Regions from separate parts of the Rahnella sp. BIGb0236 genome, predicted to be linked through region 3. Evidence: riboswitches for the same ligand, from Rfam matches in the RefSeq annotation. Region 3 holds a riboswitch; each other region holds the start of a gene.

Region 1 (10,425 bases), on a different contig from region 3:
ATCCAGGAACAGTTCCAGTCTGGTCTGGTCACTGCTGGCGAACGCTATAACAAAGTGATCGACATCTGGGCTGCGGCTAACGAACGTGTTGCTAAGGCAATGATGGAAAACTTGTCTGTTGAAGACGTCGTCAACCGTGACGGTGTTGTTGAACAGCAGGTTTCCTTCAACAGTATCTTTATGATGGCCGACTCCGGTGCGCGTGGTTCTGCTGCACAGATTCGTCAGCTGGCCGGTATGCGTGGCCTGATGGCGAAACCAGATGGTTCCATCATTGAAACGCCAATCACCGCGAACTTCCGTGAAGGTCTGAACGTACTCCAGTACTTCATCTCTACTCACGGTGCTCGTAAAGGTTTGGCGGATACCGCACTTAAAACGGCTAACTCCGGTTATCTGACCCGTCGTCTGGTTGACGTCGCGCAGGATCTGGTTGTGACCGAAGACGACTGTGGGACTCACGAAGGCATCATGATGACTCCGGTCATCGAAGGTGGCGACGTTAAAGAACCACTGCGTGAGCGTGTACTGGGTCGTGTGACTGCAGAAGATATCCTCAAGCCGGGTACGGCGGATATCCTGGTTCCACGTAACACCCTGCTTCACGAGAAGACGTGTGATCTGTTAGAAGAGAACTCAGTCGACAGCGTGAAAGTACGTTCAGTCGTAAGTTGCGAAACCGACTTTGGTGTGTGTGCAAACTGCTACGGTCGCGACCTGGCACGTGGTCACATCATCAACAAAGGTGAAGCGATCGGTGTTATTGCAGCACAGTCCATCGGTGAGCCGGGTACCCAGCTGACGATGCGTACGTTCCACATCGGTGGTGCGGCATCTCGTGCGGCAGCGGAATCCAGCATCCAGGTTAAGAACACTGGTACCATTAAACTGAGCAACCACAAGCACGTTAGCAACTCTAACGGCAAACTGGTGATCACTTCCCGTAACACTGAGCTGAAATTGATCGACGAATTCGGTCGTACCAAAGAAAGCTATAAAGTGCCTTACGGTTCCGTGATGGGCAAAGGCGATGGCGCATCAGTTAACGGCGGCGAAACCGTTGCTAACTGGGATCCGCACACCATGCCAGTTATCAGTGAAGTGAGTGGTTTCATTCGCTTTGCCGATATGGTGGATACTCAGACCATCACACGCCAGACCGACGACCTGACCGGTTTGTCTTCTCTGGTTGTTCTGGACTCTGCAGAGCGTACCGGTAGCGGTAAAGACCTGCGTCCGGCACTGAAAATCGTTGACGCAAAAGGCGACGACGTATTGATTCCAGGTACTGATATGCCTGCTCAATACTTCCTGCCAGGTAAAGCGATTGTTCAGCTGGAAGATGGTACTCAGATCCACTCTGGTGACACCCTGGCGCGTATTCCTCAGGAATCCGGCGGTACCAAGGACATCACCGGTGGTCTGCCACGCGTTGCTGACCTGTTCGAAGCACGTCGTCCGAAAGAGCCTGCAATCCTTGCTGAAATCAGCGGGATCATCTCCTTCGGTAAAGAAACCAAAGGCAAACGTCGTCTGGTAATTTCTCCGTTAGATGGCAGCGATGCTTACGAAGAAATGATCCCTAAATGGCGTCAGCTGAACGTGTTCGAAGGCGAAGTTGTGGAACGTGGTGACGTCGTATCCGACGGCCCTGAGTCTCCGCACGACATCTTGCGTTTACGTGGTGTTCACGCGGTTACCCGCTACATCACCAACGAAGTGCAGGAAGTTTACCGTCTGCAAGGCGTTAAGATTAACGATAAGCACATCGAAGTTATCGTTCGTCAGATGTTGCGTAAAGGCACCATCGTTAGCGCTGGTGGCACTGACTTCCTGGAAGGCGAGCAGGCAGAAATGTCTCGCGTTAAAATCGCTAACCGTAAGCTGGAAGCTGAAGGCAAAATCACGGCAACATTCAGCCGTGACCTGCTCGGTATCACCAAGGCATCCCTGGCGACCGAATCCTTCATCTCTGCAGCGTCGTTCCAGGAAACCACGCGTGTTCTTACCGAAGCGGCTGTTGCCGGTAAACGTGATGAACTGCGTGGCCTGAAAGAGAACGTTATCGTTGGCCGTCTGATCCCAGCCGGTACCGGTTACGCTTATCATCAGGATCGTGCACGCCGTAAAGCACAAGGCGAAGTGCCAGTTGTACCGCAAGTCAGCGCGGATGAAGCAACGGCTAACCTGGCTGAACTGCTGAACGCAGGTTTCGGTAACAGCGACGATTAATCGTCTTCTGTCGAAACGCATAGAACCGCTCCTCCGGGAGCGGTTTTTTTTTGCCTGAAGTGTGCGAGTTGAAACGATCTGGAAAGAGGAGCCGGAACAGGGAACTGGACGATAACCTGTTCCGGCTATTTGGAAGCAGCACCGGGATGCGTGGCGCCGGCCATCTGCGAATGTGCAGCGGCAAAAGCACAGTAATGCCCGCTGCGTGCTGGCGCGAGGGGCAAAATCACTTTATGGAATCTGCATTCCTGAGAGTTTATCAGTTTGCCATCCGGCGACATTTTCCTGCGAGACGCGCCCCAAAAAACTGTCCCAGTCTTTCCAGACCGGTTGCAGCCCGGCGCGGGTTAACGCGTTTGCCACATGTTGAGGCGAACGGTTGTCGTGCGGCGCAAATTGCTCCAGTTCCGGATGATCATCGGCATAGCCGCCGGGCTGTGTTTTGGATCCGGCACTGACGGTGTTGATCGCCAGCGGAATAACGTGATCCCGAAAATAAGGCGATTCACGTGTCGACAGTGAAAGCTCGACATCCGGCGCCAGCATTCTGAAAGCGCAAATCAGTTGTACCAGCTGATTTTCTTCCAGCAGGGAAGCCGGTTCGATGCCGCCGGTGCAGGGACGTAATCTCGGAAACGCCACCGAATAGCGGCTTTGCCAGTAAGCTTGTTGTAGGTACAACAAATGCTCGGCCACCATATAACTGTCAGTCCGCCAGTTTCCTGAGAGGCCGAACAGCGCACCCAGCCCGATTTTATCGATTCCCGCACGCCCGAGCCGGTCCGGGGTTTCGAGCCGCCAGAAGAAATCCTGTTTCTGCCCGCGAAGATGATGCAAAGCATACGTCGGCGCATGATAGGTTTCCTGATAAACCAGCACGCCATCCAGCCCCAATGTTTTCAGCTCGGCATATTCTTCCTGTTGCAGCGGCTGAACCTCAATCATCAGCGAATCAAAATGACGTCTGATCGCCGGGAAGTGACGGCGAAAATAGTCCATGCCGACCTTTCCTTTGTGTTCGCCGGTGACCAGCAACAGATGTTTGAAGCCCAGCGTATTCAGCGCTTCGCACTCCCGCCTGATTTCATCCTCATCCAGCGTTTTACGTTTAATTTTGTTGCTCATCGAAAAGCCGCAATAGGTACATTCGTTGGCGCAAAGATTGGATAAATACAGCGGTGCGAAGAAATTCACCGTGTTGCCGAACCGCTGGCGCGTGAGTTGTTGCGCACGCTGCGCCATCGGTTCCAGATAAGGCAGCGCAGCCGGAGAAATCAGTGCCATGAAATCTTCCCGACTGATTTTGTTGCGGCTGAGCGCCTTTTCCACATCACGGGATGTTTTGCTATTGATGCGCAGGGAAATGTCATCCCAGTTCAGCGTTGACCAGACATCCGTAAAATTATTCATGACAACGCCTGCGAGGTATTAAGGAAACCGGTCAGCGGACTGGACGCGCTGGCGTGGCGTTGTCTGCCACCCAAACCGCTCTGGCGGGCGATAACCCCGGCCTGAACCGCCAGCCGGAACGCGGTGGCCATCGCGACCGGATCGCCCGCGACGGCAATCGCGGTGTTGACCAGCACGGCATCAGCACCCAGTTCCAGCGCCTCCGCAGCCTGACTCGGCGCACCAATACCGGCATCAACAACCACCGGAATGCGCGCCTGTTCGATGATAATTTGCAGAAACTCGCGGGTTTGCAGTCCCTGATTGGAGCCAATCGGCGCACCCAGCGGCATAACGGCGGCACAACCCGCTTCTTCAAGACGCTTACACAAAACCGGATCCGCGCTGCAATACGGCAAAACAACAAAACCCTGTTTCACCAGTATCTCTGCGGCTTTCAGCGTTTCGACGGCATCGGGCAGCAGATATTTTACATCCGGATGAATTTCCAGTTTTACCCAGTGGGTACCCAAAGCTTCTCTTGCCAGTTGTGCGGCGAACACTGCTTCTTCCGCCGTTTTTGCCCCCGATGTATTGGGCAGTAACCGCACGCCGAGTTGTTGCAGCGGGGAAAGAATGTCATCACCACCGCGACGCAGATCGACGCGCTTCATCGCCATGGTCACCAGTTGAGAACCGGATGCCGCCAGCGCCTGTTGCATCAGCGCAGGGCTGGCGAATTTCCCGGTTCCGGTAAAAAGGTGCGACGTAAATGTGGTATCAGCAATTTTTAACATGTCAGCCTCCGGCTATCGCCTGAAAAAGCAGGATCTCATCACCGTCTTCCAGCCAATGTGCAGCCCAGTGATCACGGGGGATAATGACCTGATTGACTGCCAGTGCGCTGCCCGCCGGATTCAGCGCCAGCAGATTGAGCAGGGCATGCAGCGTAATTGGCTCTGCGACGTGATGCGGTTCGTCATTAACCAGAATGTTCACGGATGGCCTCCGCAAACAGAACAGGCTGGAGAACGCGTGAGTTGCAACGATCGCCAGTTCTGTGTTTTGCCGTCGAACAGCCGCAACTTTCCGCTCAGTGTCGACGGTAATCCGGCCAGAATTTTCAGTGCTTCCAGCGCCTGAAGTGTGCCGAGGGTGCCGACGACCGGCCCGAGCACACCCGATGTGCGGCAGTTGCGCTGCACCGTTTCCTGATCCGGATACAGACAGGCATAACAACCGTGTGCGTAGGGAGCGTCGAGTACCAGAAGCTGACCACTGAATCCGACGGCGCTGCCGCTGATCAAGGTTTTCCCCGCATCCACGCAGGCTTTATTGATCGCATGTCGGGTTTCCATGTTATCGCTGCAATCCAAAATAATATCGGCACCCGACACGGCTCCGGTTAACGCTTCCCCTGCCAGCCGTTCTGTCAGGGTTACGGCTTCACACAACGGGTTGAGGCGCAGCAGTTCGCGCTTTGCCAGCGTCGCTTTGTTCTGATCAAGGTCTGCCGTGCGATAGAGGATTTGTCGCTGAAGATTGGTGATATGCAGCTGATCGTCATCGGCCAGAACCAGCGTGCCGACGCCGGCCGCCGCCAGATATAACGCGGCGGGAGAACCCAGCCCGCCGAGTCCGACAATCAGCACTTTCGCCGCCTGTAACTTTTCCTGCGCCTGCGGGCCAAATTCCTCCAGCATCAGCTGGCGGCTGTAGCGCATAAAAGCCGCATCGTTAAGCATTTTCCTGCCCCTTGCTGGCGCATAAAGCCAGCAGTTCGGCGGTGGCAGCGCGCCAGTCCGTTGCCTGTGTAATGGCGCTGACGACGGCAATGCTGCCGACGCCGCAGTCGAGAACCGATGCCGCGCGTTCAATGCTGATCCCACCGATAGCCACCGTCGGGAATTTCCCGTCGAGTTGCTCAATGTGTCGGGCCAGTTCTGTCAGCCCCTGCGGTGCCGAAGGCATATCTTTGGTCTGCGTCGGGAAGATATGGCCGAGGGCGATATACGAAGGATTGACGGCGACAGCGCGCGCCATTTCATCATCGTCGTGGGTGGACACGCCCAGTCGTAAACCGGCCTGACGGATTGCCTCAAGGTCGGCAGTATCCAGATCTTCCTGACCCAGATGCACGCCATAAGCCTGATGTTTTACCGCCAGACGCCAGTAATCGTTGATGAATAACCGCGCCTGATATTTCGCTCCCAGCGCGATGGCATCAATAATGGCCGGTTCGGCTTCCCCATCGGGTAAGTCTTTCACGCGCAGTTGTAAGGTTTTAACGCCCGCTTCCAGCAGGCGGGCGATCCATTCCACCGTATCAACCACCGGATATAAACCGAGGTGAAAAGGAACGGCGGGGAAGGGTTGCGATGACTGATTCATTTGTTGATCTCCGTGGCAGGATGATAAAGCTCGCTGCCGCGTGAACGGAATTCAGCTGACATCTGCGCCATACCGGATTCAACGAGTTCTATTGGCTGGGCTTTGGCTTCCAGCGCGGCGGCGTAATCGCGAACTTCCTGAGTAATTTTCATCGAACAGAATTTCGGGCCACACATTGAACAGAAGTGTGCGACTTTGCCGGATTCCTGCGGCAGCGTTTCATCGTGGTAGGCGCGGGCGGTGGCCGGATCAAGAGCCAGATTAAACTGGTCTTCCCAGCGGAATTCGAACCGCGCTTTTGACATGGCGTTATCGCGGATTTGTGCCCCCGGATGGCCTTTGGCTAAATCGGCGGCATGGGCTGCGATTTTGTAGGTAATCAAACCTTGCTTAACGTCTTCTTTGTTCGGCAGGCCGAGATGCTCTTTTGGCGTGACATAACAGAGCATGGCGCAGCCAAACCAGCCAATCATCGCGGCACCGATGCCGGAAGTGAAATGGTCGTAACCCGGCGCAATATCGGTGGTCAACGGGCCGAGGGTATAGAACGGCGCTTCGTGGCAATGCTCGAGTTCTTCGGTCATATTGCGGCGGATCATCTGCATCGGCACATGCCCCGGCCCTTCGATCATCACCTGAACATCGTATTCCCAGGCAATTTTAGTCAGTTCGCCGAGCGTGCGTAATTCGGCGAACTGCGCTTCGTCATTGGCATCCTGAATCGAGCCAGGACGCAGGCCGTCGCCCAGGGACAGCGAGACATCGTAAGCGGCGCAGATTTCGCAAATTTCACGGAAATGCTCATACAGGAAACTTTCGCGATGATGAGAAAGACACCATTTCGCCATGATTGAACCGCCGCGCGACACAATGCCGGTCAGGCGTCTGGCGGTCATCGGTACGTAGCGCAGCAACACACCGGCGTGAATGGTGAAGTAATCGACGCCTTGCTCTGCCTGTTCCAGCAGCGTATCGCGGAACATTTCCCAGTTCAGGTCTTCGGCCACGCCATTCACTTTTTCCAGCGCCTGATAAATCGGTACTGTACCGATCGGCACCGGGCTGTTACGCAGGATCCATTCACGGGTTTCATGAATATAGCGGCCGGTGGAGAGATCCATTACCGTGTCCGCGCCCCAGCGCGTCGACCACACCAGTTTCTCAACTTCTTCTTCAATGGATGACGTCACCGCCGAGTTGCCGATATTGGCATTCACTTTCACCAGAAAATTGCGGCCAATGATCATCGGCTCTGATTCGGGGTGATTGATATTGGCAGGAATGATGGCGCGACCGGCGGCGACTTCCTGACGCACGAATTCCGCCGTAATGTTGGCGGGCAGATGTGCACCAAAACTTTCGCCGGGATGTTGCTGGCGCAAAACCTCGCCGCGGATCCGCTCACGCCCCATATTCTCGCGGATGGCGATGAATTCCATTTCAGGCGTAATCATGCCTTTGCGTGCGTAATGCAACTGCGTGACATTTTTACCCGACATCGCTTTGCGCGGGCGTGGCAGGTGTTCGAACCGGAGATGGTCCAGACCTTCATCCGCCAGACGCTGCTGGGTAAAGCCGGAACTGACCTGCGGAAGTTCTTCCGTGTCCGCCCGCTCGTTGATCCATCGGGTGCGTAATTTTTCCAGACCGGTGTGTACATCAATCACTGCCGACGGATCACCATAAGGCCCGGCGGTGTCATAGACGGGGATTGCTTCGTTATCTTCGAACTGCGGATTGTCTTTGCCGCCGCCGACCAGTGTCGGGCTGAGCTGGATTTCACGCATCGGCACGCGGATATCGTCGCGGTCAGCGTGCAGATAAATACGGCGGGAGTTTGGAAAGGCTTCGCCCTGCAGGCTGTCGATAAATGACTGAGCCTGCGCGCGTTGTTCACGGCGGTTTGACGATTTCTTTTCTGAAGTAACGGGTTTTTGGGTACTCGACATAGCAAATTCCTCGCAAAAAAACGTGATGGAAAATTGCTTGTCTGGAGGTTTACGGCAGGAGTAAAAATGGGCGGTGAAGCACGGGCGGCCTGATGCCAGATTGTGCTGAACGCATAACATTACTCTTGTTCCCTTCGCGGGTACTAACCCGATCAGGTTCCGCGGATCCCGAATTAACGGTCTCAGCCTGGCGTAATTCTCAACAGAAAATTATGCGCTAGGCACTCCGACAAGAAGCCTCAATATAGGAGGCGTTTTTTTAAACTACAAGTAAAACTGTAACCCTGAGCAGGGTCTTAGGGTGGTAACACGTTAAGCCGGTCTGGCGAGATCAGGTTCATTCGCCGGAGGTAACGCACCCTCCGCGGGCGGCTCGAAGGCCATGATAATTAATTGATCTTCCAGCTGAAAACGGGCATCTAACGCTTCACCGATATCCGATAATGCATAATGAAACGCGAAAGCATTGTCATCATCAATATCAGTTTCTGTGTAACTGTCATGGAAAGCCATGATAGCTTCAGTATTCAGTTCCAGTGCAGGATAGATTTTTGCCGCCTTCACTTTCTTCGGGCTGTCGGCACCATCGACTTCTTCAATGATGCGTGGATAAAGATGAAAATGCCCGGCAGAAAGATAGTCGACAAGGTGATGGCAAAAACTGTCCAGCGCCTTTTCATTCAAAGGTGTATGTTTTTCTTTATTGGGTTTCAGGCCGACCAGTGTGCAGTAAGAAACCAGCAATTCTTTACGCGCGTGTAGCCACTGATCGACTAATTCATTACTGCCACCAACGCGTTGGGTCAGTCTTTCCAGACGATTTAGCATGGTTGACTCCGTGAGCAATAAAAAAAGTAACCGAAAAGAAACGTTACTAATATGTAAAGATCACTCTCAGATTGTCAGTCCCGACGAGGTTATGCAACAACAATTATGGAATTACAGATTACTGAGCAACACAACGGCTGGTGGGTCATCAGTCAGGAAGGCAAGCTGTGGCTGCCTGAGGGCGAACTGCCGTTTGGCAGCGCTGCACAATTTTCTCTGACCGGTAAGACAGCGCGTCAGATTGGCGAATGGCAGGGCGAACCGGTCTGGCTGGTTCGTCAGGCGATGCCAAACCATATGGTTTCCGCCCGTCAGTTGCTGGATCAGGATCGCGGATTATTCCAGCTGGTCGGCCGTGGTGTGCAGCTGTCAGAATTTTACCGTTCTCATCAGTTTTGTGGTTACTGCGGACATGAAATGCACGTCAGCAAAACTGAGTGGGCTGCGCTCTGCGGACACTGCCGCGAGCGCTATTACCCGCAAATTGCGCCCTGCATCATTGTGGCGATCCGCAAGGGCGATGAGATTTTGCTGGCGCAGCATGTCCGTCATCGTAATGGCATCCACACGGTGCTGGCGGGGTTCGTAGAAGTCGGCGAAACGCTGGAAGAAACCGTGGCACGCGAAGTGATGGAAGAAAGCAACATCCGCGTGAAGAATGTCCGTTATGTCAGTTCCCAGCCGTGGCCGTTCCCCAATTCGCTGATGATGGCGTTTATGGCTGATTACGACAGCGGCGAGATAGTGCATGATCCGAAAGAGTTGCTGAATGCGGGCTGGTACCGCTTTGACGCCTTGCCGCAATTGCCGCCGCCGGGGACGATTGCCCGGCGTCTGATTGAAGATACCGTTGCGCAGTGCCGCGCAGAAAGCGAAGACGACGACGTCTAGCGTCAGTTTTGCGTGATAGAATGCCGTCAGATGATTGTCGGGCAGCCCGAATATTGAAGGAAAGAGCAAGAATGAATGAGTTGAAAAACGACCGTTACCTGCGTGCTTTGTTACGTCAGCCTGTGGACATTACACCGGTGTGGATGATGCGTCAGGCTGGCCGTTATTTGCCGGAGTACAAAGAAACCCGCGCTGAAGCCGGCGATTTTATGTCGCTGTGTAAGAATGCCGAACTGGCTTGTGAGGTGACTTTACAGCCGCTTCGTCGCTATCCGCTGGATGCAGCGATCCTGTTCTCCGACATCCTGACCATTCCTGATGCGATGGGGCTGGGGCTGTATTTCGAAGCCGGTGAAGGCCCGCGTTTTTCTTCGCCACTGACCAATCGTGCTGATGTCGAAAAGCTGCCGGTTCCGGATCCTGAAATGGAGCTGGGCTATGTGATGAACGCCGTGCGTACCATCCGTAAAAACCTGAAAGGTGAAGTGCCGCTTATTGGTTTCTCCGGTAGCCCGTGGACGCTGGCGACTTATATGATAGAAGGCGGTAGCAGCAAAGCCTTTACCAAAATCAAAAAAATGATGTACGCCGATCCGTCTACCTTGCACCTGTTGCTGGATAAAGTGGCCGACAGCGTCATTCTTTACCTTAATGCTCAGATTAAAGCGGGCGCGCAGTCGGTGATGATTTTTGACACCTGGGGCGGCGTACTGACACCTCGCGATTACCGCGAGTTCTCCCTTAA
Region 2 (10,425 bases), on a different contig from region 3:
AGCATTTTGCTGGCGCGCGAAAACTTCGGTTGCGGCTCTTCCCGTGAACATGCGCCGTGGGCGCTGACCGATTACGGCTTCCATGCGGTGATCGCGCCAAGCTTTGCCGATATCTTCTACGGTAACTCTTTCAATAACCAGTTGCTGCCGATCACCCTGAGCGAAGCGCAAGTGGATGAATTGTTCGAACTGGTTAAAAACAACGAAGGCATTCAGTTCGAAGTAGATCTGGAAGCGCAAACCGTGAAAGCGGGCGATAAAAGCTATCCGTTTGTCATCGATAGCTTCCGCCGTCACTGCATGATCAACGGTCTGGACAGCATCGGCCTGACGTTGCAGCACGAAGAAAATATCTCCGGCTACGAGAAGAATCAGCCTGCGTTTATGCAGTAATTTCCTGAGACTGAGCATAAAAAAACCCGCGGATTTGCGGGTTTTTCTTTATCTGAAAAGCGACGGGTTATGTCAGACGTCTTTGACTTTATACATCAGCCCGAGCGCCACCACCGCCAGCACAGTCGCCGCCCAGTAGACCGGAAAGTGGCCGAAGTTCTCCACGATAAAGCCCTGCAACAAACCAGCGCAAATCACACCGGTAGAAATGCTGTTGGTGAACAATGTGGTTGCTGACCCCGCCCTGCCCGGCATCAGATCCTGAAAATACAACATGCCGATCCCCGCCACGATACCGATGAAAATCGCATTGAACAGTTGCAGAATCATCAGCGCCGCCTTGAACTGAAACGCCACCAGTCCGGCATAGAAAATGACGCCGCTCGCCACGGCATACAGCATCAGCTTGCGTTTGCCGGTACGTTTCACCAGATAGCCTGCCAGCAACATTGCCGGGATTTCCAGCCCGGCGGCTGTCCCCATCAGCAAACCTGCCAGCCCTTCCGGTAAACCTAAATCACTGGTGATGTACAACGGCATATCAATGACATACATGATATTGCAGGTCCACATCAGCAAAGAGGAAAAGAACAGCAGACGCACATCTTTGTTGCGCCAGGCGCTGACGTGTACCACTTTTTCATCCACCGGTTGTTCGAGGCGCGGCACCGACGGTAGGAAAAACAGGATCATCAGAATACTGCCGACAAACACGGCGGCGGCGCTCAGGTACATCGGAGTAAAACCGTAATTCAGCGCCAGCATGAATGACAGCGGCGGGCCGAGCACCCAGGCCAGCGACAACATCGCACGCATCATTGAGCTGAACATCACCACTTCACTGGCGGAGCGGTCGGCATGTTCACGCGCCAGCGCAAACAACTGCGGCATTGATGCATTCCCTATCGCCGCCAGCAATACGCCGACGGTGATCAGCACCAGATAATCACGGCTGAAGGCGAAAACCAGGCTGTTACCGAGCGCCATCAGGCAGCAAAACATCAGCAGTTTTCGCCGGTCACCTTTGTTATCCGAACGGTTGGCCAGCAGGAAACTGATGGCAATCCCGGCCACCGCATTGACGGTATAGAACAGACCGACCCACATTGGCCGGACTTTCACTTCATTGGTCAGAAACAAGCTGAGTGTGGGCGCCTGCAACGCTCCCGCGATACCACACAGCAAAGACACCACCAGAAAGGTGACATAAATGGCATTAATACGAGGTTTTGACATGACGCCGTCCCTGAGAAATGAAAGCCCATAAAACAAGACAGACAGTGTAGCGAAGTTTCAGGAAGTTCTGGGGAATGAACAAAAAAAGCGTGTAAAAAAACCAGTGAGTTTCCTCACTGGCTGGTGACATTACACCATTACTCAGAAAATCGAATTTTGACGGGCCTGCCATGAGCCGGATTACAAATGCTGGCGATAGTCTTTTTCATCCACAGAATCTAAATCCCACTGCGTGAGACGGGACAAAATATCCAGGCGGTATTGCACCGGCACCCAGGACAACCAGTCAGCATGATTTTTAGAGGCGTTCCTCTTAATGGCTTCAAAATAACGCTGGTAAAAACGGGCGTTCAGACTGCGTTTCATGCTGACCTCCGGTCATTCACAACAGGCTTTCGTTGAGAAACAGTATCGGAGTATTATGAGGAAAGATAAATTGATGAAGATCGCCCACGGAGTTCCTCTTTTATGTCCTCGTCCCGTTTGCAACAGCAGTTCATCCGCCTGTGGCAAAGCTGCCACGGTGAAGAAACCGAAACCACGTTGCAGGCGTTGTCTGAGGTTCTCAATTGTTCGCGCAGACATATGCGATCCTTGCTCAGTACCATGCAGGAACAGGGCTGGCTGCAATGGGATGCCGAAGCCGGACGCGGCAAACGTTCCACGCTGAAATTCCTGTATACCGGGCTGGCTCTCCAGCAACAGCGCGCCGAAGAGCTGCTGGAACAGGACCGGATTGATCAGCTGGTGCAACTGGTCGGCGATAAGGATCGGGTGCGTCAGATGTTGCTGTCCCAGCTCGGACGCAGCTTCCGTCAGGGTAAACATATTCTGCGCGTGCTGTATTACCGCCCGCTGATTAACCTGCTGCCCGGCACCATGTTACGCCGTTCAGAAACGCATATTGCCCGGCAAATTTTCAGCGGCCTGACACGCATAAATGAGGAAAACGGGGAAGTAGAAGGGGATCTTGCCCATCACTGGCAGGAAATTTCTCCGTTGCACTGGCGTTTTTATCTGCGTCCGGCCATTCATTTTCATCATGGCCGTGAACTGGAGATGGCCGACATCATCGCCACGTTCACCCGCCTGACCGCCCATCCGCTGTTCAGCAACCTGAAAACGGTCACCACGCCCACGCCGAATGTCATTGATATCCATCTGAATGCCCCTGACCGCTGGTTGCCGTGGCTGTTCGGCAATATCCACGCGATGATCCTGCCGCAGGAATGGCAATCCCTGCCTGATTTTGCCCGTCATCCGGTCGGTACCGGCCCTTACGCTGTGGTGCGTAATCTTAAAACACAACTGCGCATACGCGCCTTTGATGAGTATTTTGGCTTCCGGGCGCTGATAGACGAAGTGAATATCTGGGTGCTGCCGGAACTGAGTGAAGAACTGGTGCATTCCGGCGTACAGCTTCAGGCCGATGAATCCGGCAAAAGTGAGCTGGAAAGTCGTCTGGAAGAAGGCTGCTATTTCCTGCTTTTTGACCAGCGTTCGCCGGTCGGACAATGCGATGCAACGCGCCAGTGGTTGTGCGATTTACTGAATCCCATCGCCCTGCTGAACAATGCAGAACCGATTTATCAGCGCTACTGGTCTCCGGCGTATGGCTTGTTGCCGCGCTGGCACCATAAAGCCCCGCAGCCGCGTCCGCCCCGACCGCAAGGTCTGACACAGGTGACCCTGACCTTCTACGGCGAGCATTCTGAACATCAGGCAATTTGTAATGCCCTGCAACCGCTGCTGGCGGCGGAAGGCATCGAACTGATCATTCAGGTGGTGGATTACGCCGTCTGGCACCGCGGCGACGCCAAAAGTGATCTGTGGCTCGGCAGTGCCAACTTTACCCTGCCGCTGGAATTCTCACTGTTTGCGCATTTCCATGAATTGCCGCTGGCGAAACATTGCTTCAGTGAAGGAATGGAAGAGGACGCCGCGCAGTGGCACGCGGGCAATTTGTCGATGGCGAAATGGAGTCAGAAACAGACAGTCAGCCATCAGATCCACCCGCTGTTCCATCACTGGCTGGTGTTGCAGGGACAACGAAGCATGCGCGGCGTACGCATGAATACCCTCGGCTGGTTCGACTTTAAATCCGCGTGGTTTGCGCCACCGGACAGTTAATCGGACTATCGCATCGCGCCGTTAGTCTCTAGAATGACATCCGTTCTCAACGGGGTGCCAGCACTTGTGAAAGCAAGTTTACATATGGCTGAGACCTGATACCCGTCGAACCTGATCCGGTTAATCCCGGCGGAGGGATTTGAGACTGCGCGATGCTTACTCAAAATCCTTTGCCCTTTCATTTTTTTGGAGCGCAAAGTTGAAAAAATTATTGTCCTGCCTGCTGTTACTTTCTGCACCTGCATTTGCGGCAAAACCTGTTCTGACGGTTTATACCTATGATTCTTTCTCTGCCGACTGGGGTCCGGGTCCGGCGATCAAAAAAGCCTTTGAAGCCCAATGCGGCTGCGAGCTGAAATACGTCGCGCTGGAAGATGGTGTGTCTTTGCTGAACCGTTTGCGGATGGAAGGTAAAAACAGCCAGGCCGACGTCGTCCTCGGGCTGGACAACAACCTGTTGCAGGCGGCTGAACAAACCGGTTTATTCGCCAAAGCGCCGAAAACCGACGCCGTACTCACCGTCCCCGGCGGCTGGAATGACAGCACCTTCGTGCCTTATGATTACGGCTATTTCGCCTTCGTCTATGACAAAAACAAACTGAAGAACCCGCCAAAAAGCCTCGATGAGCTGATCAACAGTGACCAGAACTGGAAAGTGATTTACGAAGATCCGCGCACCAGTACGCCGGGTCTGGGCCTGATGCTGTGGATGCAAAAAGTCTACGGCGATAAGGCACCGCAGGCGTGGCAAAAACTGGCGAAGAAAACCGTCACCGTCACTAAAGGCTGGAGCGAGGCCTACGGGTTATTCCTCAAAGGCGAAAGCGATCTGGTGCTGAGCTATACCACTTCTCCGGCGTATCACATCGTCGAGGAGAAGAAAGATAATTACGCGGCAGCTGACTTTACCGAAGGGCATTACATGCAGGTGGAAGTGGCGGGTCAGCTGGCGAACAGCAAGCAACCGAAACTGGCTGAAGCCTTCATGAAATTCATCACCACGGAAGATTTCCAGAAAGTGATCCCGGCTGGCAACTGGATGTATCCGGTGGTGGATACGCCGCTGCCAGACGCCTTTAAACAGCTGACCGTACCGGCCAAATCTCTGCAATACAGCGCGCAAGACGTCGCGACTCACCGTGCACAATGGATCCAGGCATGGCAGAACGCCGTCAGCCGTTGATCCCGCGCTGGCTGTGGCCCGGTGCCATCGCCTCACTGGCTATGCTGCTGGTGGCGGCGCTGGCACTCGGCTCTCTGTGGCGTCATGCGCCACAGATCAGCGGTGCCTCGCTGTGGCAGGATCCCTATCTCTGGCATGTGATCCGCTTTACCTTCTGGCAGGCGCTGCTGTCGGCGCTGTGCTCGGTGCTGCCCGCGATTTTACTGGCACGCGCCTTGTTCCGCCGCCGTTTTCCCGGCCGTCAGCTGTTACTGCGTTTATGCGCGATGACGCTGGTCTTGCCGGTTTTAGTCGCCGTGTTTGGCATCCTCAGTGTTTACGGAAGACAGGGCTGGCTGGCGCAAATTTGCGGCTGGCTGGGCATGGATTATCGTTTCTCGCCGTACGGTTTACAGGGCATTTTGCTGGCGCATGTCTTTTTCAATCTGCCGCTGGCGACACGTCTGTTATTGCAGGCGCTGGAGAATATCGCCGTTGAGCAGCGCCAGCTCGCCGCGCAACTGGGCATGAACGTCTGGCAGCAATTCCGCTTTGTGGAGTGGCCCGCGCTGCGCAGGCAGATTTTCCCCGCCGCCGCCTTAATTTTCATGCTGTGTTTCGCCAGCTTCGCCACCGTGCTGTCGCTGGGCGGCGGTCCGCAGGCGACCACCATTGAACTGGCAATTTATCAGGCGCTCAGTTACGACTACGATTTAAGCCGCGCCGCGACACTGGCGCTGATCCAGCTGTGTTGTTGTCTGGCGCTGGTGTTGCTCAGCCAGAAACTCAGTCAGGCGTTGCCGGTCGGACAAACGCATGCTCAGCGCTGGCGTAACCCGGATGACTCGCCGCTGCGTCGCATCGCCGACGGCGTGCTGATTGCCCTCGCGTTGCTGCTGATCCTGCCGCCGTTGCTGGCGGTGATCGCCGATGGCATCAACCGCGCGGTGGTCAGCGTATTACAACAGCCTGCATTGTGGCAGGCGTTATGGACGTCAGTGCGTATCGCGGCCGGTAGCGGGATCTTATGTGTGCTGCTGACCATGATGTTGCTGTGGAGCAGCCGCGAGTTGCGCTTACGCCAGAGAAATGGCTGGGCGCAGGCGATGGATCTCAGCGGCATGCTGATCCTCGCCATGCCGGGCATTGTACTGGCGACCGGCTTTTTCCTGCTGCTCGGCGATACCACCGGTTTGCCGCAATCGCCGTGGCCGCTGGTGATCCTCACCAATGCGCTGATGGCGGTGCCTTACGCCCTGAAAGTGCTGGATAATCCGATGCGCGATGTGGCGGAACGCTACACGCTGCTGTGCCTTTCGCTGGATATGCGCGGCTGGCAGCGGTTGCGCCGGGTGGAACTCAGCGCGCTGAAACGCCCGATTGCCCAGGCGCTGGCGTTTGCCTGTGTGCTGTCGCTGGGGGATTTCGGCGTGATTGCCTTGTTCGGCAATGAAAATTTCCGCACCTTACCGTTTTATCTGTACCAGCAGATTGGCTCTTACCGCAGCCAGGACGGTGCGGTGACGGCGCTGTTATTACTGCTGTTATGCTTCCTGTTATTCACCCTGATTGAGAAACTGCCGGGCCGCCATGCTGACGCTGAATAAACTGACGTATTTGTATGAACATCTGCCGATGCGCTTCGATTTACAGATCGAAGCCGGTGAACGGGTGGCGATCCTCGGCCCGAGCGGCGCGGGAAAAAGCACCCTGCTCAGTCTGGTCGCCGGTTTTCTGGCTCCGGTCAGCGGACAAATCCGGCTTAACGGCGCGGATCACAGCGCCACGCCACCGGCGAAGCGCCCGGTCTCGATGTTATTTCAGGAAAACAATCTGTTCTCGCATCTGACGGTGCGTCAGAACATGGGGCTGGGATTGCATCCGGGGCTGAAACTCACCCCGCAGCAGAAGCGCGAGCTGGAAGATATCGCCCGGCAGGTCGGGCTGGAAGAGTGTCTGGATCGCCTGCCGTCGCAGCTTTCCGGCGGTCAGCGTCAGCGCGTCGCACTGGCACGCTGCCTGTTGCGCAGTCAGCCGGTTTTACTGCTCGACGAACCCTTCTCCGCACTGGATCCGGCGCTACGCAGTGAGATGCTGAGTTTGCTGGACAGAGTGTGCGGACAGCGCAACCTCACTTTGCTGATGGTGTCGCACAATCTGGATGACGCCGCGCGGATTGCGCCACGGACATTACTGATCGTCGATGGCCGGATTTTTTACGACGGACCGACGCAGGCACTGGCCGACGGCAGTGCGCCGGAAGCCAGAGTTCTCGGGATTATGCCGGGGCTTAGCGGGTGATCACTTTCCACAGCAAATGACCGTAAACCGGCATCATGGGTTGCTGGCTCAGCATCACCAGGCTGACCACTGTCGCGATCAGACTCAGTACGCACACCACGCGTAAACGCGGCAAGGGCAGCCATTTGCTCATCGCATCAGGCGAGGCTTTGCCAGCACGGAACCAGCGCCACAGCAGCCACGCACTCAGCCAGATCAGCACAACCGCGGTAAACAGCAACCATTTGAAGACCGAGCTGTTATGGCTGGCGGGAATATCAATGGCGACACCGGCCAGAATGCCGGGCAGGAAGTAAACAGGTGGCCAGCAAAGACAGCCGATGATATTCGGCGGCGCAAATTTATACGGCGGCAGGTTCAGCATCCCTGCGACCATCGGCACCAGCGGACGGGTCGGACCAATAAAACGCCCGATAATCACCGTGGCAAAACTGTGGCGATCCAGCGCATAACCGGTTTTATCCAGTAATGACTGGTAACGTTTGAGGAAACGCCAGCGGTGCAGCGGCTCCTTGAAACCCCGGCCGATAAAATACGAGGTCCAGTCACCAAAGAAACAGCCCAGCCCTGCCGCCAGCCAGGCTTCGTACAATCCCACCTGACCGCTGCCGATCAGCGTCCCCAGCGTGGCCATCATGACGGTGCCGGGCAAAATCAGCCCCACCAGCGCCAGTGACTCGAAGAAAGCCACGACAGCGACAATAATTAATGCGAAGCCCACCGACTGAGCGACCAGATGTTGTAGATAGGCTTCCATACATTCCCAGAATTCTGTTACGCCAATTGCGTAGATAAATGAGACAACTGTGAGTTTTACGCCTTCTCATTGTAGTAAATACATCAAGCGGCTGAATTGTCAGCGCATGAACTATCACAGTCAACCGGGTAATTGTATGCGTATTTGGCAGAGTCCGGAGTCGTAGACAAAGACTGTATAAATAACCATACTCTGTTTCTGATCTTTATCTGTTCATCTCTACCGTTCCGAGGCGCTTATTACTTCCACCATTGCCCGTCCCGCTGCTGCCAACACTGACACCCCGCCGCGTCAGGGATTTGTGCTGACCCGCCACTGGCGCGACACGCCGCGCGGTACGGAGGTGGAATTGTGGCTGGCGACGGACGCAGGCCCGCAGAAAGTGCGCCTGCCGTTACAGGAATCGGTGGCGTTTATTCCGGCCGAACAGCGTGCGACAGCGGAACGCCTGCTGGCCGATGAAAAAAATGTCAGCCTGCGTGAATTGCCGTTACAGGATTTCCGCTCGCGGCCGGTTCTCGGCCTGTATTGCCCGCAACACCGGCAGCTTATGCGGATGGAAAAACTGCTGAAAGAAGGCGGTGTCAGCATTTTCGAAGCCGATATCCGTCCGCCGGAACGTTTCCTGATGGAACGCTATATCACCGCGCCGGTGTGGTTCAGCGGCAAACCGGGGCCGGGAAATCTGCTGGTGGAGACCAAAATGAAGCCCGCCGACGATTACCGTCCGCCGCTGAAACTGTGTTCGCTGGATATCGAAACCAGCGGCAACGGCGAGCTGTACTGCATCGGTCTGGAAGGCTGCGGCCAACGCCACGTGTATATGCTCGGCCCGCCAAACGGTGCGCCTGACGCGCAGTTTGATTTCAACATGGTTTACGTCGACAGCCGTCCGCAGTTGCTGGAAAAACTCAATGAGTGGCTGGAGAGGTACGATCCTGACGCCATTATCGGCTGGAGCGTGGTGCAGTTTGACCTGCGGGTTTTACAGAAACACGCGGATCGTTACAAAATTCCGCTCAAATTCGGGCGCGGCGGCGGTGAACTGGAATGGCGCGAGCACGGCTTCAAGCAGGGCCACTTTTTTGCGGCCGCCGCCGGACGCCTGATCATCGACGGCATTGAAGCCCTGAAATCGGCATTCTGGAACTTCAACTCGTTCAGTCTGGAATTTGTCTCGCAAAGTTTATTGGGCGAAGGCAAAGCCAGCGACAATCCCTATCAGCGGCTGGCCGAAATCGAACAGCGTTTCCGGGAAGATAAACCGGCGCTGGCACGCTATAACCTGAAAGACTGCGAACTGGTCACGCGGATTTTCGCCAAAACCGAGCTGATGCCGTTTTTGCTGGAACGCGCCTCGGTGACCGGTCTGGCGGTCGACCGCAGCGGCGGGTCGGTGGCGGCATTCACCCATCTTTATTTACCCCGCATGCACCGCGCCGGTTATGTCGCGCCCAATCTGGGCGAATTAGAGGGCGAAATGAGTCCCGGTGGCTTTGTGATGGATTCGCGCCCCGGCCTGTATGATTCGGTGCTGGTGCTCGATTATAAAAGCCTGTACCCGTCGATTATCCGCACCTTTCTGATCGACCCGGTCGGGCTGGTCGCCGGACTGCAACAACCGGATGACGAACATTCCGTGCCCGGCTACCGTAACGCCCGTTTCTCGCGGGAAAAACATTGTCTGCCGGAAATTGTCCGCCAGATCTGGATGGGACGCGAAGACGCTAAAAAGCAAAAAAACAAACCGCTGTCGCAGGCACTGAAAATCATCATGAACGCCTTTTATGGCGTGCTCGGCTCCAGCGGCTGCCGTTTCTTTGATCCGCGCCTTGCGTCCTCCATTACCCTGCGCGGGCACGACATCATGCGTCAGACCCGCGAGCTGATTGAAGCCGAAGGCTTTCAGGTGATTTACGGCGACACCGATTCCACTTTTGTCTGGCTGAACAAAGCCCATTCGCAGGAAGAGGCCGACGCGATTGGCCGCCGTCTGGTTGAACAGGTGAATGCGTGGTGGAAAGGCCATCTGCAACAGGAATACGGGCTGGAAAGCGCACTGGAACTGGAATTCGAAACGCATTATCAGCGTTTCCTGATGCCGACCATTCGCGGCTCGGAAACCGGCAGCAAAAAACGTTATGCCGGTCTGGTGAAAGACGCCGACGGCGAGCACATCGTTTATAAAGGGCTGGAAACGGTGCGCACCGACTGGACACCGCTGGCGCAGGAGTTTCAGCAGGCGCTGTATGAGCGGGTGTTTCACCGCCAGCCGTATCAGGATTACGTGCGCGATTACGTGGCGCGCACGCTCAGCGGCGAGTTTGATGACAAACTGGTGTACCGCAAACGCCTGCGCCGCAAGCTGAGCGATTATGAGAAAAACGTCCCGCCGCATGTCCGCGCGGCGCGCCTGGCAGATGACTATAATGTGCTGCACGGTCGC
Region 3 (10,425 bases):
GTGTTGCCTTTCACTTCGGTAATTTGCCACAATCGATTAGAGATCTAATTGAACATAACTTCAAAATAGGAAATATAGAATATCTCTTTTGTACGTCTACCCTTCTCGAAGGTGTGAACTTACCTGCGAGATCTGTTTTCATTCTAACTCATAAAAAAGGCCTCAGCCCTTTAGAGCCTGTTGATTTTTGGAATTTGGCAGGCAGGGCTGGTCGATTAGCTATGGAATTATCAGGAGATATTTTTTGTATTAGAGATGAAGTTAAAATATGGGATAATAAAGCAATTAATAACATTCTATTATCAGATAAAAATGATATATCATTGACGCCAAGTTTTTATATTGAAGACAAAAAAAGATTAAATGAGTTGCATGAAATAATAGCTACAGGAGAAACAGGAAAGATTAAGAATTCTGAATTTCTGCGAACATTAGGTGATATGATTAGAATTGATACGATGCGGGATGAGAAACATCTTCCGTTAATTAATTATTTTCAACACAGTGGTAAGCCAGAAATCGTATTAAGTGCAAAAAATAGCACTAAAGATATTAATCTACCACTTAATATACTTCTGGCAAATAGCCATATCCCTGTTGACTCACAGTATAATGCGTTTAATAAAATAAAATCACTCAGTGTTAATGAAATAAAATTGTCATGGCAGCCCTCATATGATGAAATTAAATCGAAGCTGAGCTTGATTTTTGAGATTTATCAGATAGATAAGTTCGCAACTGGTCAAAATCGTCTATATTCTAATTCGATCCCTTATTACGCACTTATACTTTCTCAATGGATGTATGGTAATAGCCTTCAAGAGATAATATCAGGGGCAATAATATACAAGAAAAACAAAACCATTTATATAAAGAATGCACCAATTCCTTTTGATAGCAATAATTCATCACATATAACAGCATTAGTAAATGACACAATTAAAGATATTGAGTTGCGAGTGGGGTATTTATTGCAGAATTATATTTCACATTATTGTCAGCTCTTAACTTATGTTCATCATGGAAATCCAGGCGCAAATTGGTCACAGTTCATCGAATTCGGATCAAATGATCCTATCGTGTGGCATTTGCAAATGGTGGGTTTTTCAAGGGATTGCGCAGTATACCTCAAAAGGAATTTTTCAAAACATTTGAAAATGAACGTTGAGTCTAACAAGTTAGTAATAAAAAACAAATCAACAATTAAGGAATTGGTTAAAAAAAATAAACTTTACTCATTGGAAATTCATTCGCTTTTATGATTTTCGTAAGCCAGAGGTTAGTTAAATAGCCTCTGGTAAAACTCATATTTTAAGTGTGCTACTTTAATTTGAGTTAGTACTTAATTTTGTAACTATATTGATCTCTACTACCGGTACAACGGTGATAAACCTGCCAAGATGCTTAAACTGTTAAGCTCGATCTTTTCTACCCCGGTCCAACGATATCCTGAATCTTAAAATATCAGAGAGATGAGCGAATATCTTAAGTCGGCAGAAGGTGGCTTTGCTGGTCGCTACCTATACTGTACCGCTGCTCATGGTGCAACCTTGCACTAACAACTCTCTCATCTGTTCAATTGTCTCTTTGGTAGATCGTACGCAATTATTACTTTCCTACATTATTGTAAACATGCCTTTATCGACTGGCGCAGATAGGGCTACAGCCCTTCTAAAGCAAACGTCAGGATTTGGATTTACTTGTGGGTTGACTAATTATTGCACAAGGGTAGAGCAACCTCTCAAGCTCAACACTTTTCACTTTCGGATGAATCTTAATGATTGTAAGTTTATTCCTTGCTCATTTCTTACGGTAAAGGAAGACAGATGAACGTGAATATCAAGCCAATTTTTGGCAATTGGGATTTAGGATATGCAATGGATAAGCATATGATTAAAAGTACCTATTTGGGTGATAATGAATATGGACGGCCTCAGTTTCATAACGAACGTACTGAAGTTGGTGAGGCACTTTATCAGCTGAAATATCAGCATGACTGGAACCAAGTTGAACCACTCGCGCAGTGTCTTTTTGAAAAAGCACTCCCTCTTTTTAAGGGTATTCAGCTAATCATTCCGATGGCTGCCTCTAATCCAAGAGCCAGACAGCCAGTCACAGCAATTGCTGAAGTTCTTGCAAGTAAAATGGGATTTGGGATGAATTGTTTTGACGGATTAATTCTGAAAAAAGCCGGTGGTCCCTCTCTCAAAAATCTGAGCACCAGAGCAGAAAAACTTGAAGCTGTAGCGAATATGTTTTCATATCAAGATCTTATATCTTCTGAAGGGACTTACAACGCACTTATCATTGATGACCTTTATCACACGGGTGTATCGATGGAGGCGGCGGTTGCGGCGCTTCGTGGATATAGTAAAATAGATAAAATCTATGTCGCGGCCCTGACTTGGAAACCAGAATGAAAACCGTTTTTGTAGCTGGATCGATAACCATAAAAAAATTGGCCCCTCAAATCGTTGAGAGGTTGAAGAAAATCGTCGATAAGAATTTCAACGTTGTGGTCGGTGACGCAACAGGCGTTGACTCATCCGTGCAGCAGGAGTTGTTACAGTTGGGATGTCGTGCTGCTACGGTATTCAGTAGTTCTGTAAGACCACGCAATAACCTCGGCTCGTGGCCCGTCAACGTTGTTCATACAGATCATACACCTGGCACGCGCGCATTTTTCACTGCAAAAGATATTAAAATGGCGGAAGCCGCTGATTATGGTCTCATGGTGTGGGATACCAAAAGCCCTGGCACATTAAGTAATGTTATTGAACTTTTGTCCCGTAAAAAGTATTCAGTAGTATTTATTAATAAGTCTAAGGAGTTTATTGTTATCAAAGAACCAAAAGATGTAGACAAGTTGATAAGCTGTATGTCTGCTTCCGCGCTCGAAAAAGTTGAAGAAAAAATAAAACTTTCCGAAAGATTGGCGCGACTAAAAAATGAGCAGATAGCACTTATTTAACTAAAAATGGACACTTTCATAATGGATAAAAAACAGCTTTAAGAGGCTATTTTAAAAGAAGAAATACAAGCATTGATTGATATCCGCTTTCGCTATGAGACGGCGCGAGAAGCATGCTTTAGCGAGTTGCAAAGAGATTGTGAACGTAGTGAGGGGAACATGGCGCAGGAAGCCAGACGTGAAGAGTATCAGATTGAATTGCGTAATGCTGACCATTCAGCTAAATTAGCGTTAGATGCTCAGGAAATAATTGTCTCTGACCTGACTAAGTTGTATTCAACTATTTAATGACAACCGTTTCCGAGCGATTTACCCCAGCAGCCTTGGGTATATGGGTATTTAAGGATCATCCTGTCACGCGGCTTTTATTAATTGTACAAAATCTGTTCAATGCTCATCGTTTAAAGCATTAAGCAATTTCATTTTCTCCCCGATCTCTATCTTTTAACTGGATGAAATATCGCCAGTAAATAATTTGATATTGAAATGAATATTTATTGGATAAATGCCCCATTGTTTCTTTTGGGTATACGCAAATGAGACAAACTATAGTAGTTAACTACTTGCACTTATTTAGCATCCTTAGTCGCTAATGCTGAGAATAAGTTATCTTGTTGCTTGAACTGCTAAGCTCTAACTTTCCCTACCACCTACCTGAGTAGCCAGAATCCTTAAATATCAGTGATGTAGATCAGAAGGTCTTTAGTCGATAGAAGGTGGCTTTGCTGATACCTAACCTGTGTTGTACCACTGCTGGCGGTAAACCTTACGCTAACAATTCTCGCACCTGTTCAACGGTTGCTTTTATAGGTCTGCCGCAATGTTTTCCTTCAGACTGAGCACGCTTGATACCTGCTGTTCTACGCTCTGCGATCAGATCTTTTTCCAGGCTGGCAAGCCCTGCCATCATAGTGAGCATCGCTTTACCAACTGGCGTTGACAGGTCGAACCCTTCACGCAAGCTGACAACTTTCACGCCTTTCGTCTGCAATTTTTCCACGGTGGAAAGAACGTCAATCGTGTTACGCCCCAGGCGGTCTATAGCAATCACAATCAGCGTATCGCCTTCTCGCACATAACTGAGTAGTTCACCAAACCCTGGACGCTCTTCCGCCTTGATTGCACCACTCACCGCTTCATCACTGAACCAGCGAGTAACGCTATAACCAGCATCGGTTATCTGTTGCTTCTGGTTTTTAACGTTCTGGTCGCTGGTGGAAACTCGCACATATCCGATCACCGTTGTCATGATGTTCTCTAAGTCTCAAAAGGTAGTATCAAAATAACCTCGTTAACTAAACGTAGATACCGATGATCTTGTTAATCACAGCTTCGAGGTATCAAGCCCAGAGGCTTTAAGCCGTTCGGTGAGATTTCTCATTTTGCTGAATTCAGTACCAAAACTGGCTTTAAGTCCCACACCCTCGCAAAACTCTTTAGCAGTGACGTTTTTCAGGTGGTCGGCGTATTTGATCATCTGGAGGTGCATTTCAACCGTTTGACCATTTCGCGGTGCGCTGTTGATGGCTTGCTTAATGCTCTCGTAGATCTGGGTTTCTGTCATTTGCATATCTCACTTATCAAATTTAGATAATCAAGAGGTTTTGTCATACAGATATGGGGTACAAGCTGGGGTACAGCGTGAAGAAGCGATAACCGGAAGGGCGGGCTTGCGTCAGCAAGCAACTTCCCCTAAGCTGGCAAAAAGTATAGAGATTCAATCTTCATGACTCGGGGTGCCCCATCACTGATGGGCTGAGAAATACCCGTACCACCTGATCTGGATAATGCCAGCGTAGGGAAGTCAGGTATCTCTCCCGATACCGCCTTCTTTAGCGCCGGTGGGGAGATTTATGAATATCCAACCTGCCGTATTTTCCGGCGCTGTCGCCGCCGCTTCCTTGCAACAACTCCGCCTTTCCGCGCCGCTGGTTCATTGTCTGACCAACGACGTGGTGCAATCTTTTACGGCCAATGTCCTGCTCGCACTGGGCGCTTCACCCGCGATGGTGGTGGATCCTGCCGAGGCTGCGCAGTTCAGCGCTGTCGCCGACGCGTTACTGGTGAATGTCGGCACGCTGACACGCCCTCACAGCGACGCCATGCTGGTGGCCATCCACGCTGCCCGTCAGGCCGGAAAACCCTGGGTGCTGGATCCGGTGGCGGTGGGCGGTCTGAGCTGGCGTACCGAATTCTGTCTGGAACTTATCAAACTTAACCCGGCGGCGATCCGCGGAAATGCCTCGGAAATTCGTGCGCTCAGCGGGCTGACTGCCGCCGGGCGTGGCGTCGACAGCGGTGACGACTCGCTTTCTGCCATTCCGTCAGCGCAGCAACTGGCACGGGAAACCGGCGCGGTAGTGGCCGTGACCGGCGAAACGGATTACGTCACGGATGGCGAACGCTGTCTGGCGGTGGCGGGCGGCCATCCGATGATGACCCGCGTGGTCGGCACCGGTTGCGCCTTATCGGCAGTTGTCGCCGCCTTTTCGTGTTTGCCGGGCGATCGCCTGAATCATGTGGCTGCGGCCTGCCGGGTGATGTCCTGCGGCGGTGAGCGGGCCTGCGCGGTGGTGAAAGGGCCGGGCAGCTTCACGGCTGCGTTTCTGGACAATCTGTATCTGATGAACGAAGGCTGGCTGAACGGGGAGGGGCAGTAATGAAACGGATCAATGCCCTGACCATTGCCGGCACCGATCCCAGCGGAGGCGCGGGGATCCAGGCAGATTTAAAAACCTTCTCGGCGCTGGGCGCTTACGGCACCAGTGTCATCACCGCACTGGTGGCGCAAAACACCCGTGGCGTGCAGTCGGTTTATCACATCGAACCGGATTTCGTTGCCGCGCAGCTGGATTCCGTGCTGAGTGACGTCCGCATCGACAGCACGAAAATCGGCATGCTGGCGAACAGTCAGATCGTGGAGGCGGTGGCGGAGCGGCTCAGATATTACCGGCCCGCTTTTGTGGTGCTGGATACTGTGATGCTGGCGAAAAGCGGCGATCCGTTGCTGTTGCCGGAAGCCGTCGATGCTGTACGCCGTTTGCTGATCCCGCAGGTGTCGATCATTACACCGAATCTGCCGGAGGCCGCCGCGTTGCTGGAGTGTAGCGTGGCAGCCAGTGAAACCGAGATGCGCGAGCAGGGGGAGGCGTTGCTGGCGATGGGATGTGACGCGGTGCTGATGAAAGGCGGTCATCTGAGTGATGAGGAAAGCCCTGACTGGCTGTTTACCGCCGATTCCCGCGAGCGTTTTACAGCGCCACGCGTCAACACCCGCCATACGCACGGCACAGGATGTACGCTTTCTGCGGCACTGGCCGCCTTGCGCCCGCGCCACAACAACTGGGCAGATACGCTGCGCGAGGCGAAAGCGTATTTACAGCAGGCGTTGATGCAGGCGGATTCACTGGAAGTCGGCCACGGCATCGGGCCGGTGCATCATTTCCACCGCTGGTGGTAAACAGATATCAGGCGCGGCGCAATGTCTCGCCAAGCGCCTGTTCAGCCTGACGGAATTTCACCAACGCCTGCTGCAAATGCACGGCATCGAACGGGTTAAGCGGATAGAATTTTGCGTCTTTGCGCGGTCTAAGCATGACGCGGATTTTATTCGCCGAAACCCGTTCAAACAGGTAACTGGCAATATCGTCATTCTCTTCATCTTTCCATGACAGCAGCACCGAAGCATGTTCACCGCTACGGCGTCCGATAAACTGATCGTGTGTCCACAGACCTTCACATTCACCGTCTTTTTGCAGTTTTTTGCCGCTGAACCACGGTGATTCAGACAGCGTCCACAACGCCTGCGGTGAGATTTCCTCATGCACCTGACGCCACAGAGGACGGTTGTTGTCCATTTGCCAGCAGGCCATGCCCAGATAATCATTCAGTTCACGCCAGTCATTTTCCAGCGTGTCGCGAAGTTCAGGATCCTGAATATGCATGAACTGTTGCAGGCCGGTCGGTTGTTCGCCCAGCTTGTTATAGGCGATCACCGTCATCGTGCGGGGCTTGCGGCGGAAAGTGACCCACAGCAGCACTTTAGGAATACGAAAGGTAATGGCCTGCACGGTCAGTTTGTAGCGGTTGCCGCGTGACATCACCAGCCCGCTGGAGGTGCCGCGTTTGTCCTGATAATTTCTCACCAGCACCACGCTGTTCTGACCCATCCAGCCTGTGAGGTAATGTTCCTTTTCGCTTTCCGCCACATCCAGATCACGGGCGATCTGACTGATTTTTTCCTCATCGAGCTGGGAAAGGGACAGTGACTGTTCTGCGCTGTAGTAGCTTTTTTTCAGGAGGGTTGCGGCTGGCATAGAAAGTATCCACGATATTGATGTGGTTTACAGCTTACACTAAGTTGTCATACAGATTTCAGGGGTAACCCGCAAAATTTGAACCGCGTCGCAAACTGCCTGCGTGGCCGGTTTTTCGCTTACGGATATTTTCTCTGTTGAAATTTTACGAGACGTCTCGACAAAAATAGCTTTGGTGATTGTGATTACGGGCGGTCATATTATTCTTGCAGGATTGATTTTCACACTGCGGGAATATAATAAAAGATGACGTTACATGAAAAGGTTGTTGCCGAGACGATGACAACAATGAATGCGGCTTTTGTACAGTTAAACGTCCCGCTTATTATAAGGCGTATTCGACGGAGTGATATTATCTGGCAGCAACGCCGTGCGAGACGTAATTTACGGCAACCCGAAAAACATCTTCTTAACTGGAAATGGCTATTTAAGCAATACAGGAAAAACCAGCCACGGGAATCCGGTATGGAACAAACGGCTTATGTGTTTTGCCTCAACAATCCTCATCAGGAGCGGGCTGCGTTCCTGCTGAAGTCATGTAAGCCAGTGAAGGGTCCTGTTGAGTTAAACTCATTGGAAAATTTTTATCGTAAGACGCAAGGGCATCCACTCAAAGGAAAAATGCTCCGTTACAGTCTTTGCATGATGGTTATTTATGCCGATAGCCTTAATGAAAATAGAATGTTGGAAAAAGAGAGTGCAAAGTTCATTATTAAGGATATTGTGAATGAGGAAGTTATGCGGTTTTATATCAGCGAAGCACCAATGACTCCCGTTTTCGGGAAAATGGAATGTGAATCCACTTACTATTTGTTAAATCAATATATGAAAGTAAACTTTGTTGATCGGAGTTATTCATTGTTGAAGTAAATAATGTTTAACAGAGTGAATATATCATCGGTATACATTATGTAAAAGGAGCAGCACATGGAGTTGGATAGGGAAAAAATGACTCATTTGACGCCAAGGCAGGTGAGAATGGTGGAAAAAATTGTTGGTTTTTTGAGGTATTGCGATGAGAAATGTCCTGAGGGTGATGTAGATGACCTCGACGTTTTTGGTCCTCCTGAAGCCTTTTATCGCCCGTCGAAGGAATGGAACAAACTGCCCTGAATCCTGCTTTCTTCCCGCGTTTAACGACAACTTCTGAACGCGGGAAGTACTCACTCACTCGTTGTCAAACCAGTCACTGTTTTGTTCAGCGATCGGGGTGATGGTGGAGATCATTTCCTGCAGATGAACGCGGATCGCTTTTTCAGCGGCGTCCGGGTCATGAGCCTTCAGCCCGTCAAAAATCGCATAATGCTGCGCAATCAGATTTTCCGGAGGAGACACTTTACTGAGTGTTAAGAAGCGTACGCGATCCATCGTCGCCTTGATGTGCTCGACGGTTTCCCATGCCAGACGGCAGTCAATGATCTGTGTAATGGTGCGGTGGAACTCATCATCGAGCAGCAGGAATTCCTGCGTTTGCTGACTTCTTGCCGCCAGCGTCTGACGTTCCAGGTTATGTTCCAGCAACGCCAGATCTTTGTCCGTGACCACCATTGCTGCGCGACGCACCACTGCCGTTTCGACCGCTTCACGAATGAAACGACCGTCAGCCACCCGCTTGGACGAGATTTTCATGACATAGGTGCCGCGCTGCGGTAAAACCTGAACCAGACCGGCCTCGGCCAGTTTGATAAAGGCTTCGCGAACCGGCTGGCGGGACACGTTAAAGCGCGTGGAAATCTCTTTCTCCGACAGGAATGCGCCCGGTGCGATTGCACAGGTGACGATGTCCTGACGCAAGGTACGGTAAATCTGCTGATTAACCGGCACGTTATGGAGAAATTCAAAGGCGTCTGTCATGGGCAAAAGTTGTCTTTAAAGTCGGGAGAGCCCAATACTACCATGAGTTTTCTGATGATTATGAGATTGTTAGCGCAAGGCTATCTCAAATTATTGAGAGTTAATGTGCTCGCGGCAATAAAGCTTTTTATAAGCGGCGGGCGTGATGCCCAGCAGTTTGCGAAATACCCGGCGAAAATAGGCAACATCATTAAAACCGGTCAGCCTTGCTACGTCCGCCACATTCCCGGTATTGGCCAGCAACAGTTTCTCTGCTGCCGACACCCGCTGTTTATGCAGGGCATCGGTCAGCGTCATCTGAAAAGTCAGACGGAAAACGCGGCCAAGATAATCGGCATTACAGTGAAGCCGTTCCGCAAGCTCAGATGCGCCAAGCGGCAGATGAAACTGTGTGGTAATCAACTGACGGGCTTTGTACGCCAGCGCCACGCCGGGGCCGCCAGGTTCAACATTTTCCGGCCAGGCGCGCGCGACCTCCTTTAACAGCAACATCAGGAACAGTTCCAGCGAACTTCCGCCACGTTCCTGTTCATATAAAAATAATCTGAACAGGGTTAACAGGGTTTCGCTGTCCCTGACTTTACAATGCTGTGGAATATTTAACTGTATTGAGGGACTATTTAGCTGTGATGTTAATATTGCCGCTTCTTTCACAATATCGAAGTGCAGCCAGTAAAATTTCAGCTCAGCATCAAATGTCGTCACCCCTTTATGTTCCCTGCCGGGAAATAGCAATAAACTTTCCCCTTCATGTAAATCAAAACGCGTATTTTCTTCCTGTAAGGAGAGTGTGCCGCGAACGACATAAATGAGTTCATGGGAACTGAGTCTCCGGGTCGGATGTGTACCCATTCCGCGCGAAATAAACAGGCCGCCATTTTGCACTTTGACCGGGTGGCTGACAGAAAAGGTAAGCGTTTCAGACATTTTCAGGCGCTCATCAGGCAGATTTAGCCTGACAGTAGCACAACGCTAAGGGGCTGCCAGCGGGGTGGCAAGAGGTTATGATCTGCTTCACAGATTCTGAACGTGAGTCGGAATTGTCCCGTTTAACTACTTTATCCTCCTCTTGTTGGCGTGTTGTCCCTATGCCAGATTTACGGCGTACCTTATTTAATGTCCGGGCTGATATGAATAAACAGCCTTATTTATCGTGTTCCTGTTGCTTATAAATAACGATATAAAAGCGAGGAAAAAACAATGCCAACAGATTCTGTGAATACCGGTTCCGCGCCGGTAAGTGGCGAGGGTGGAATAATTTCGGCGAATGCAAAACTTTCGGTC

What was found. A riboswitch is a leader RNA that binds a small molecule or an ion and turns the genes downstream of it on or off. The one in region 3 is predicted to bind thiamine pyrophosphate.
Region 1: another riboswitch for thiamine pyrophosphate. It lies ahead of thiC (phosphomethylpyrimidine synthase ThiC); the one in region 3 lies ahead of thiM (hydroxyethylthiazole kinase).
Region 2: another riboswitch for thiamine pyrophosphate. It lies ahead of thiB (thiamine ABC transporter substrate binding subunit); the one in region 3 lies ahead of thiM (hydroxyethylthiazole kinase).

Annotation. Positions count from the first base shown of each region.
Region 1 is NZ_SOAO01000023.1:6,182-16,606, reverse strand. Features, by position in the region: gene rpoC (DNA-directed RNA polymerase subunit beta') at 1-2,232, shown strand, start outside; gene thiH (2-iminoacetate synthase ThiH) at 2,464-3,642, opposite strand; gene EDF78_RS25020 (thiazole synthase) at 3,639-4,418, opposite strand; gene thiS (sulfur carrier protein ThiS) at 4,420-4,620, opposite strand; gene EDF78_RS25010 (HesA/MoeB/ThiF family protein) at 4,617-5,366, opposite strand; gene thiE (thiamine phosphate synthase) at 5,359-6,012, opposite strand; gene thiC (phosphomethylpyrimidine synthase ThiC) at 6,009-7,961, opposite strand; TPP riboswitch at 8,074-8,200, opposite strand; gene rsd (sigma D regulator) at 8,274-8,789, opposite strand; gene nudC (NAD(+) diphosphatase) at 8,895-9,680, shown strand; gene hemE (uroporphyrinogen decarboxylase) at 9,752-10,425, shown strand, end outside.
Region 2 is NZ_SOAO01000005.1:143,999-154,423, forward strand. Features, by position in the region: gene leuD (3-isopropylmalate dehydratase small subunit) at 1-393, shown strand, start outside; gene EDF78_RS12370 (MFS transporter) at 466-1,629, opposite strand; gene sgrT (glucose uptake inhibitor SgrT) at 1,810-1,995, opposite strand; gene sgrR (HTH-type transcriptional regulator SgrR) at 2,098-3,759, shown strand; TPP riboswitch at 3,800-3,915, shown strand; gene thiB (thiamine ABC transporter substrate binding subunit) at 3,959-4,942, shown strand; gene thiP (thiamine/thiamine pyrophosphate ABC transporter permease ThiP) at 4,918-6,528, shown strand; gene thiQ (thiamine ABC transporter ATP-binding protein ThiQ) at 6,512-7,222, shown strand; gene EDF78_RS12400 (DedA family protein) at 7,212-7,979, opposite strand; gene EDF78_RS12405 (DNA polymerase II) at 8,230-10,425, shown strand, end outside.
Region 3 is NZ_SOAO01000003.1:185,594-196,018, forward strand. Features, by position in the region: gene EDF78_RS07700 (helicase-related protein) at 1-1,262, shown strand, start outside; gene EDF78_RS07705 (ComF family protein) at 1,827-2,420, shown strand; gene EDF78_RS07710 (hypothetical protein) at 2,417-2,971, shown strand; gene EDF78_RS07715 (hypothetical protein) at 3,044-3,259, shown strand; partial or broken gene EDF78_RS07720 (recombinase family protein) at 3,663-4,220, opposite strand; gene EDF78_RS07725 (transcription factor) at 4,296-4,535, opposite strand; TPP riboswitch at 4,694-4,790, shown strand; gene thiM (hydroxyethylthiazole kinase) at 4,825-5,631, shown strand; gene thiD (bifunctional hydroxymethylpyrimidine kinase/phosphomethylpyrimidine kinase) at 5,631-6,431, shown strand; gene EDF78_RS07740 (hypothetical protein) at 6,439-7,287, opposite strand; gene EDF78_RS07745 (hypothetical protein) at 7,534-8,157, shown strand; gene EDF78_RS07750 (hypothetical protein) at 8,215-8,400, shown strand; gene EDF78_RS07755 (GntR family transcriptional regulator) at 8,455-9,141, opposite strand; gene EDF78_RS07760 (AraC family transcriptional regulator) at 9,232-10,068, opposite strand; gene EDF78_RS07765 (MFS transporter) at 10,342-10,425, shown strand, end outside.